One region of the Rhizobium sp. BK008 genome, then DNA from elsewhere that is predicted to be linked to it. Evidence: predicted binding sites of a transcription regulator. Region 1 holds the regulator's gene; the other holds the start of a gene.
What was found. The regulator LexA, encoded in region 1, represses DNA repair genes until DNA is damaged. The targets are predictions, from matches to a motif close to TGTTCNNNNTGTGTTCNG.

Region 1 (3,689 bases):
TCCTTCTTGAGGTCGGCAAAGATCTCCATGCCCTTTTCAATGCCGATGCCGCGTTCGGCCGAAAGCGAAGTGCGGTTCGCCTTGTCGAAGGAGCTCTTGTAGACGAGGCCGATGCCGAGCTTTCCGCAAAGCTCCTTCAGCGTGCCGGCCACCATGAAGGCGTGGTCGCGGCTCTCCATCTGGCAAGGGCCGGCAATCAGCGACAGGCGGCCGGTGTTGGAAAAGGTGACCTGGCCCTGGCCCTCGCCGATCTTGACTTGGGAATTCGTATCTGTGCTCATCGTGTTTCCTCGAAGGCGAAAAGCGTGCCCTGCCCGGGCGCGGGCTTCACCAGAATGCGATTGTTCTTGCGCGTATATGTCACCCCGTTAGCAGCCAAATGCGCTTCTGTCACGGCAAGATCGGCGACAGCGAAGAGAATCGCCCGGCCGCGCAGGCCGCGGTCGGCGTATGGGACAGCGACCTCGAAATAGGCCTCCAAACCCTCCGGCGTCATCAGGCTGATTTTCACATTCGACGCCGCGATCTTGACGCCGAAACCGGTGTTCTCGACTGCCGATTGCGCGCTGGCAAGACTGACGAAGGCGGCGAAGGCAGCCGCATCGGGCGCGCAAAGCACCACCTCGGCAATGCCGGTGACGCCATTGGCATGCGCCTCCAGCGCGCCGCGGTCGGCCGGCAGCGGATTGACGCGCTCGACGGTGAAGAGAAAGAGATCGGGCGCGCGCAGGTCGCCGGCAAAGGCCAGCCTGAAGCCGGCAATGCTCTCAGAACCATCCGGCATCGTCATCGGCCGGCTGAACGCCAGCATCTCGCCGGCGCTCGCTCCGTCGCCGACGAAATTCCGATGATCGATATCGGCATCCTCGCTGCCGAAGGCCACCGCCGAAAGCCCTTCCTCGCCGCAGCGGAATCGGAAGGCGCGGTTGCGGGCGGTGAAGACATTGCCTTGCCGCGCCGATGCTTCACTTTCCCTAACGCTCGCAATCCCGAGCGGCTCCAGATAGGTCTTATCGGCAAAAAAGACGCAGGCATTCTCCGTTCCGAAGGGATGACGCGCATCGGCGGCAACGGTAAAGCCCAGCTTGCCGAGCCTCTCGCGCGCCAGATCGATATTGACGACCGGCAGCACGACATGATCCAGCGGGCGTGGTTTGGCGGAATGCTCGTTCATGGTATCCCCTCTCCTCACACGGCAGAGATGTGCGACAGTGCCGCGCAAGGCAAGACTTGTCGGCCAATCCGGCGAATGAAAATAAAAATCTCAACGAGTTGGCGCCAAGTTTTACGGAAATTTAGCTACTTGCGGAACACATATGGAACATATAGTGTCTGTTCTGGATTTGTTTCAATCACGAGGTCACAACGTCGATGCTCACGCGCAAACAACAGGAGCTTCTCCTCTTCATTCATGAGCGCATGAAGGAATCCGGCGTTCCGCCGTCTTTCGACGAAATGAAGGACGCCCTGGATCTCGCTTCGAAGTCCGGGATTCACCGGCTGATTACTGCGCTCGAGGAGCGTGGCTTCATTCGCCGCCTACCGAACCGGGCCCGCGCACTCGAGGTCATCAAGCTTCCGGAGGCCTATAGCCCCAGCATCCAGCCCCGGCGCGGCTTTTCGCCGAGCGTCATTGAGGGCAGCCTGGGCAAGCCCCAGCCGGTCGCCACTCCCGCTCCTGCAAAACCCGTCGCCGACAATGGCAACTCAGTCTCCGTGCCGGTCATGGGCCGGATCGCCGCCGGCGTTCCGATCTCGGCAATCCAGAACAACACCCACGACATCGTCGTTCCGGCCGATATGCTCGGCTCCGGTGAACACTACGCGCTGGAGGTCAAGGGTGATTCGATGATCGACGCCGGCATTTTCGACGGCGACACCGTGATCATCCGCAATGGCAGCACCGCAAGCCCTGGCGACATCGTCGTTGCTCTCGTCGACGACGAAGAAGCGACGCTCAAACGCTTCCGCCGCAAGGGCGCCTCGATCGCGCTGGAAGCGGCCAACCCGGCTTACGAGACCCGGATCTTCGGGCCAGACCGCGTCAAGGTGCAGGGCAAACTCGTCGGCCTTATTCGCCGCTATCACTGACACCCTGCAGGCCGGTTTCGACAAAGCTGTTGCTGCGCCAGTCATAGGCGCGATGGCGGATCCATGGCCGCCACAGATCATCGAATGCGGTTGTGACCTCCATGCCGGCCTCCGCGAACCGCAGCTCGACGGAACCGGTCCGGCGCAACGTCTCGCCGGTGAAGAGCGTCGCGCCTGAGCGGCAGCTGTTGAAACGCAGGCGGACCGACGTTACCACGATATCGGCCGCATCGCAGGCCGGAGCGAGATAGGCGGCATTGTCGATGACGGCGACCACATGACCGTTGCCAAGCCTTGATATGCACCAGGCCTTCTTGACGCAGGAAAAGCGGTTTGCGTCACCGCCGGCTGCAGCCGCCCGCATCGCCGCCCTCGCTTCGTTCTGCTGATCGCGGGAGAGCTTGACGCGGCGGTCCTCTCCCGCTGGCGGGACAGCAGGACCATCCAGCATCTTCGGCGGGTCATGCGCCGGCAGGACCAGCGCGCGCTGCCATTGGTCGAAGATGAAATCCGGCGGGTTTTCACGGTTGGAGGCCATTGCCGCCGCCTCGACGACCGCGACGAGACTGCCATCTTCCGAAATCACCAGATCCGGCGGCCGGGGAACCGGCAGAAGCAGCAGGATGAGCGTTGCGACTGACATGATCGACGTGCCCATATGGCGCAGCCGAGTGCGGAGCAGCGTCAGCAGCAGGAAGCCTGCCACGGCGACCGCGAAATACCAGGCGGGCAAGCGGCCGATGCCGATGTCGCCACCCCAGCCGGACACGGTCTTGGCGACGGCGATCACCAGATCGAGGCCGAATCCGACAATCTTCCAAGGCAAAACGTCCAGACCGAAAGGCATGAGCAGCATCGCCAGCAACCCGGCCGGCATGATGATGAAGGAGATGATCGGCATCGTCGCGAGGTTTGCCGGCAGGCCGTAGGCGGTCAGGCGATGAAAATGCTCGATCGAAAACAGTGCGGTGGAGAAACCGCCGATCAGCGAGGTCAGGAAGACACCGCCGAAGAACCCCGCAACCGCGACGAAAGGCCTGACGATCGGCAGCTTCAGGAAGGCATTCTCGCGGACGCGCCGATCCTTCCACAGCTGATAGCCCGACACGAGCGCCAAGGTTGCGGCAAAGGACATCTGGAAGCTCGGCCCCAGGACTTCGGAGGGCGAAATGACGAGGATGACGAGCGCGGAGAGAGCGACATTGCGCAGGCTGATCGACGGCCGGTCAAAGAAGACGGCAATCAGCATGATGGCCATCATGATGAAGGCGCGTTCGGCCGAGACCGCGAAGCCGGAGATCAGGAAATAGGCCGTGACGGCGATGAGCGCGCCGGCGGCGGCGATCTTCTTCGTCGGATAGGCCTGGGCGACGCCGGGAAAGAGGCTGAGCAGCATCCGGAAGCCGACGAAGAAGATGCCGGCCGACAGCGCCATGTTGAGTCCTGAGATGGCGATGATATGCGCCAGACCGGACTGGCGCAGCGCCTCCGTGGTCGCATTCGAGATGGCGCGCCGTTCGTCCGTCACCAGAGCAGCGGCAAAAGCGCCGGTGTCGCCGGGCAGAATCGATCGGATGCGGTCGCCGATGCCGCTGCGC
Region 2 (3,689 bases), 120 kb from region 1:
GATGACGGTGTTGCCGATGTCGCGCAGGTGCTTCAGCGTGTCGAGCAGCCGGGCATTGTCGCGCTGATGCAGGCCGATCGACGGTTCGTCGAGCACGTAGAGGACGCCAGTCAGCCCTGAGCCGATCTGCGAGGCAAGCCGGATGCGCTGGCTCTCGCCGCCCGACAGCGTGCCGGAATTGCGCGACAGGCTGAGATATTCCAGGCCGACATCGTTGAGGAAGCGCAGGCGGTCGCGGATTTCCTTGAGGATGCGCACGGCGATCTCGTTCTGCTTGGCATTGAAGCTTGCCGGCAGCGCCTCGAACCAGTCGCGGGCGACGCGGATCGACATCCCGGTCACTTCGCCGATATGCAGCGTGTCGATCTTCACCGCCAAGGCCTCAGGCTTCAGGCGGAATCCGTTGCAGGAAGGGCAGGGGGCGGCCGACATGAAGCGCTCAATATCCTCGCGCGCCCAGGCGGAATCGGTTTCCTTCCAGCGGCGCTCGAGATTGGTGATGATGCCCTCGAAATTCTTCTGCGTCGTGTAGGAGCGGGCGCCATCGGCATAATGGAATTCGATCTTGTCGTTGGTGCCGTTGAGGATGACGTCCTTGGCCTCGTCGGAAAGCTCGTTCCAGCGGGTGCCGAGCTTGAAGCCGTAATGTTTGCCGAGCGCTTCCAGCGTCTGGTTGTAATAGGGCGAGGTCGACTTGGCCCAGGGCGCGATCGCCCCGTCGCGCAGCGTCCGTTCGGGCTCGGGCACGATCAGGTCCGGATCGATCTTCTGCTGGGCGCCGAGGCCGTCGCAGGTCGGGCAGGCGCCGAAGGGATTGTTGAAGGAAAACAGCCGCGGCTCGATCTCGGGAATGGTGAAGCCCGAGACCGGGCAGGCGAATTTCTCCGAAAACAGCACGCGTTCATGCGTCTCGTTCAGCGACTTGTTGGCCGAGCCGCCGGCCGACGTCTCTTCCGGCGGCAGCGGCTTGTCGGCGAATTCGGCGATCGCCAGCCCGTCGGCAAGCTTCAGGCAGGTCTCCAGGCTGTCCGCCAGACGCGCCGAGACATCCGAGCGCACGACGATGCGGTCGACCACCACGTCGATGTCATGCTTGTATTTCTTGTCGAGCACCGGCGCCTCGGCGATCTCGTAGAACTGGCCGTCGACCTTGACGCGCTGGAAGCCCTTCTTCATCAGCTCCGCCAGTTCCTTCTTGTATTCGCCCTTGCGTCCGCGCACGAGCGGCGCAAGAATATAAAGACGGGTGCCCTCGCCGAAATCGAGGATGCGGTCGACCATCTGGCTGACGGTCTGGCTCTCGATCGGCAGACCGGTCGCCGGCGAATAGGGAACGCCGACGCGGGCAAAGAGCAGGCGCATATAGTCGTAGATCTCGGTGACGGTGCCGACCGTCGAGCGCGGATTGCGCGAGGTGGTCTTCTGCTCGATCGAGATCGCCGGCGACAGCCCGTCGATCTGGTCGACGTCGGGCTTCTGCATCATTTCGAGGAACTGCCGGGCATAGGCCGACAGGCTCTCGACATAACGCCGCTGGCCTTCGGCGTAGATCGTGTCGAAGGCGAGCGAGGATTTGCCGGATCCCGAAAGCCCGGTCATGACGATCAGCTTGTTACGCGGCAGATCGAGATCGATGCTCTTGAGATTATGCTCGCGCGCGCCGCGGATGGAGATCGTCTTCAGTTCGCTCATCGTCTCTGCTTTGGTTTTCTGGATAACAGCCCTTATTTAGTGATGCCGGCGGGCGAGTCGAGGCTGAATATCCGGGAAGGGTCAAGGTTTTCGATTCTGTTGACAGGATCATACGGATAAACTAGAACAAATAAAGAACAAAATTCCTGATGAATGCATGCGGCTTTCTGATGGATAAACCTGTGGATTAAATGCCGCCCATGCGCATCGGCGGTCCGTGATGGTTTAAGGTGCGCCGATCGATTAAACGCCGCCGGGCAGGGCGGCAGGCAGGGTGAGAAGTATGGCTGGTAGCGTGAATAAGGTAATTCTGGTTGGAAACGTGGGTGCAGACCCCGAAATCCGCCGCACTCAGGATGGCCGGCCGATCGCCAATCTTCGTATCGCGACCTCGGAAACCTGGCGCGACCGCAATTCCGGCGAGCGCCGTGAAAAGACCGAATGGCACACTGTCGTCGTCTTCAACGAAGGCCTCTGCAAGGTTGTCGAGCAATATGTGAAGAAGGGCGCCAAGCTCTATATCGAAGGCCAGCTGCAGACCCGCAAGTGGCAGGACCAGCAGGGCCAGGACCGCTACAGCACCGAAGTGGTGCTGCAGGGCTTCAATTCGACGCTGACGATGCTCGATGGCCGCGGTGAAGGCGGCGGTGCCAGCTCCGGTTTCGGCGGCGGCCGCGGCAGCAGCGGCGGCAACGATTATGGCGACGACTACGGCGCGCCGGCTCCCTCTTCATCCCCGAGCCGCGGCGGCGCTGGCGGCGGCAATTTCTCGCGGGATCTCGACGACGACATCCCGTTCTGATCGCGAGCCTTCCTGGGCTGGTGAAAGACCTGAGAGCATGATGCCTTTGACGGCGTCATGCTCTTTTTCTTTGATCTCCCGCCCTCAGTGCGGCGTCGCGCTGATCAGATTGAGCGCCGATTTGGCGCCATCGACGACGAATTGGGCGGCTAGGGCGGCGAGGATGACGCCGAGAAGCCGTGTCAGGATCGCCCGGCCGGTGACGCCGAGGAAACGGTCCAGCCGTTCGGCGACGAGCAGCATGAGGAAGGTCAGCAGCAGATTGCCGGCAAGAACGCCGATCAGTTGCGCTTTTCCGACGGAGGTGGCGAGCGTTCCAGCAAGCAGGATCGTCGCCGAGATCGCGCCGGGGCCGGCAATCAGCGGCAAGGCGAGGGGAAAGACGGCGATATTTTCGATATGATCCTTGGTGATTGCCACCTCGGTGGCCTTTTCCTTGCGGTCCTGGCGCTTCTCGAACACCATCTCGAAGGCGATCCAGAAGAGCAGCAGTCCGCCGGCGATGCGGAAGGCGCCGATCGAAATCCCCAGCACGCTGAGCACGCCGGCGCCAAACAGCGCGAAGACCGCGAGAATGATGAAGGCGATGGTCGAGCCACGCAACGCCACCTGTGTACGCTCACTGCGGCTCATGCCTGTCGTCAGGCCCAGAAAGATCGGTGCGAGACCGGGCGGATCGATGGTGACGAGCAGCGTCGTGAAGGCGTTGATCAATTGGTCGGCGCTTGCCATCGTCTCTCCGGAACCCCATATAGTCACTTGGTTTTTGTGATTGTGAAGCGGGGATTCCGATTTGGCAAATTTCCCGCGGCGGCCGGGGGCGGATTTGTCCGGTCCGGCCGCGCAACTTATATGTTTTACCCTCTTTAAGCCGCAAAAGCCTGTTCAAAACGCGCTGTGAAAATTGGCGTGGGAACAGGCTTTCCGCTATAAATCTTCAAGTGATTCTAGAAGAGATCGTGATCTGTTTTGACTGAGCAAACACCCCCCGGCGGCGGGAAGCTCCCGCCAGGCATCGAGCCCATCTCCATCATGGAGGAAATGCAGCGGTCGTATCTCGATTACGCCATGAGCGTCATCGTCAGCCGCGCGCTGCCCGACGTGCGCGACGGCCTGAAGCCCGTGCACCGGCGCATCCTCTACGGCATGTCCGAGCTCGGCATCGACTGGAACAAGAAATACGTCAAATGCGCCC

Region 2: the regulator LexA is predicted to act here: its motif matches at 1,815-1,832, upstream of uvrA (excinuclease ABC subunit UvrA).

What each region holds. Positions count from the first base shown of each region.
Region 1 is NZ_JACIFK010000001.1:1,640,829-1,644,517, forward strand. It holds gene kdsA (3-deoxy-8-phosphooctulonate synthase) at 1-281, opposite strand, end outside; gene FHT69_RS07960 (VOC family protein) at 278-1,174, opposite strand; gene lexA (transcriptional repressor LexA) at 1,372-2,091, shown strand; gene FHT69_RS07970 (ComEC/Rec2 family competence protein) at 2,072-3,689, opposite strand, start outside.
Region 2 is NZ_JACIFK010000001.1:1,523,549-1,527,237, reverse strand. It holds gene uvrA (excinuclease ABC subunit UvrA) at 1-1,692, opposite strand, end outside; gene FHT69_RS07390 (single-stranded DNA-binding protein) at 1,976-2,494, shown strand; gene FHT69_RS07385 (MarC family protein) at 2,579-3,226, opposite strand; gene gyrA (DNA gyrase subunit A) at 3,464-3,689, shown strand, end outside.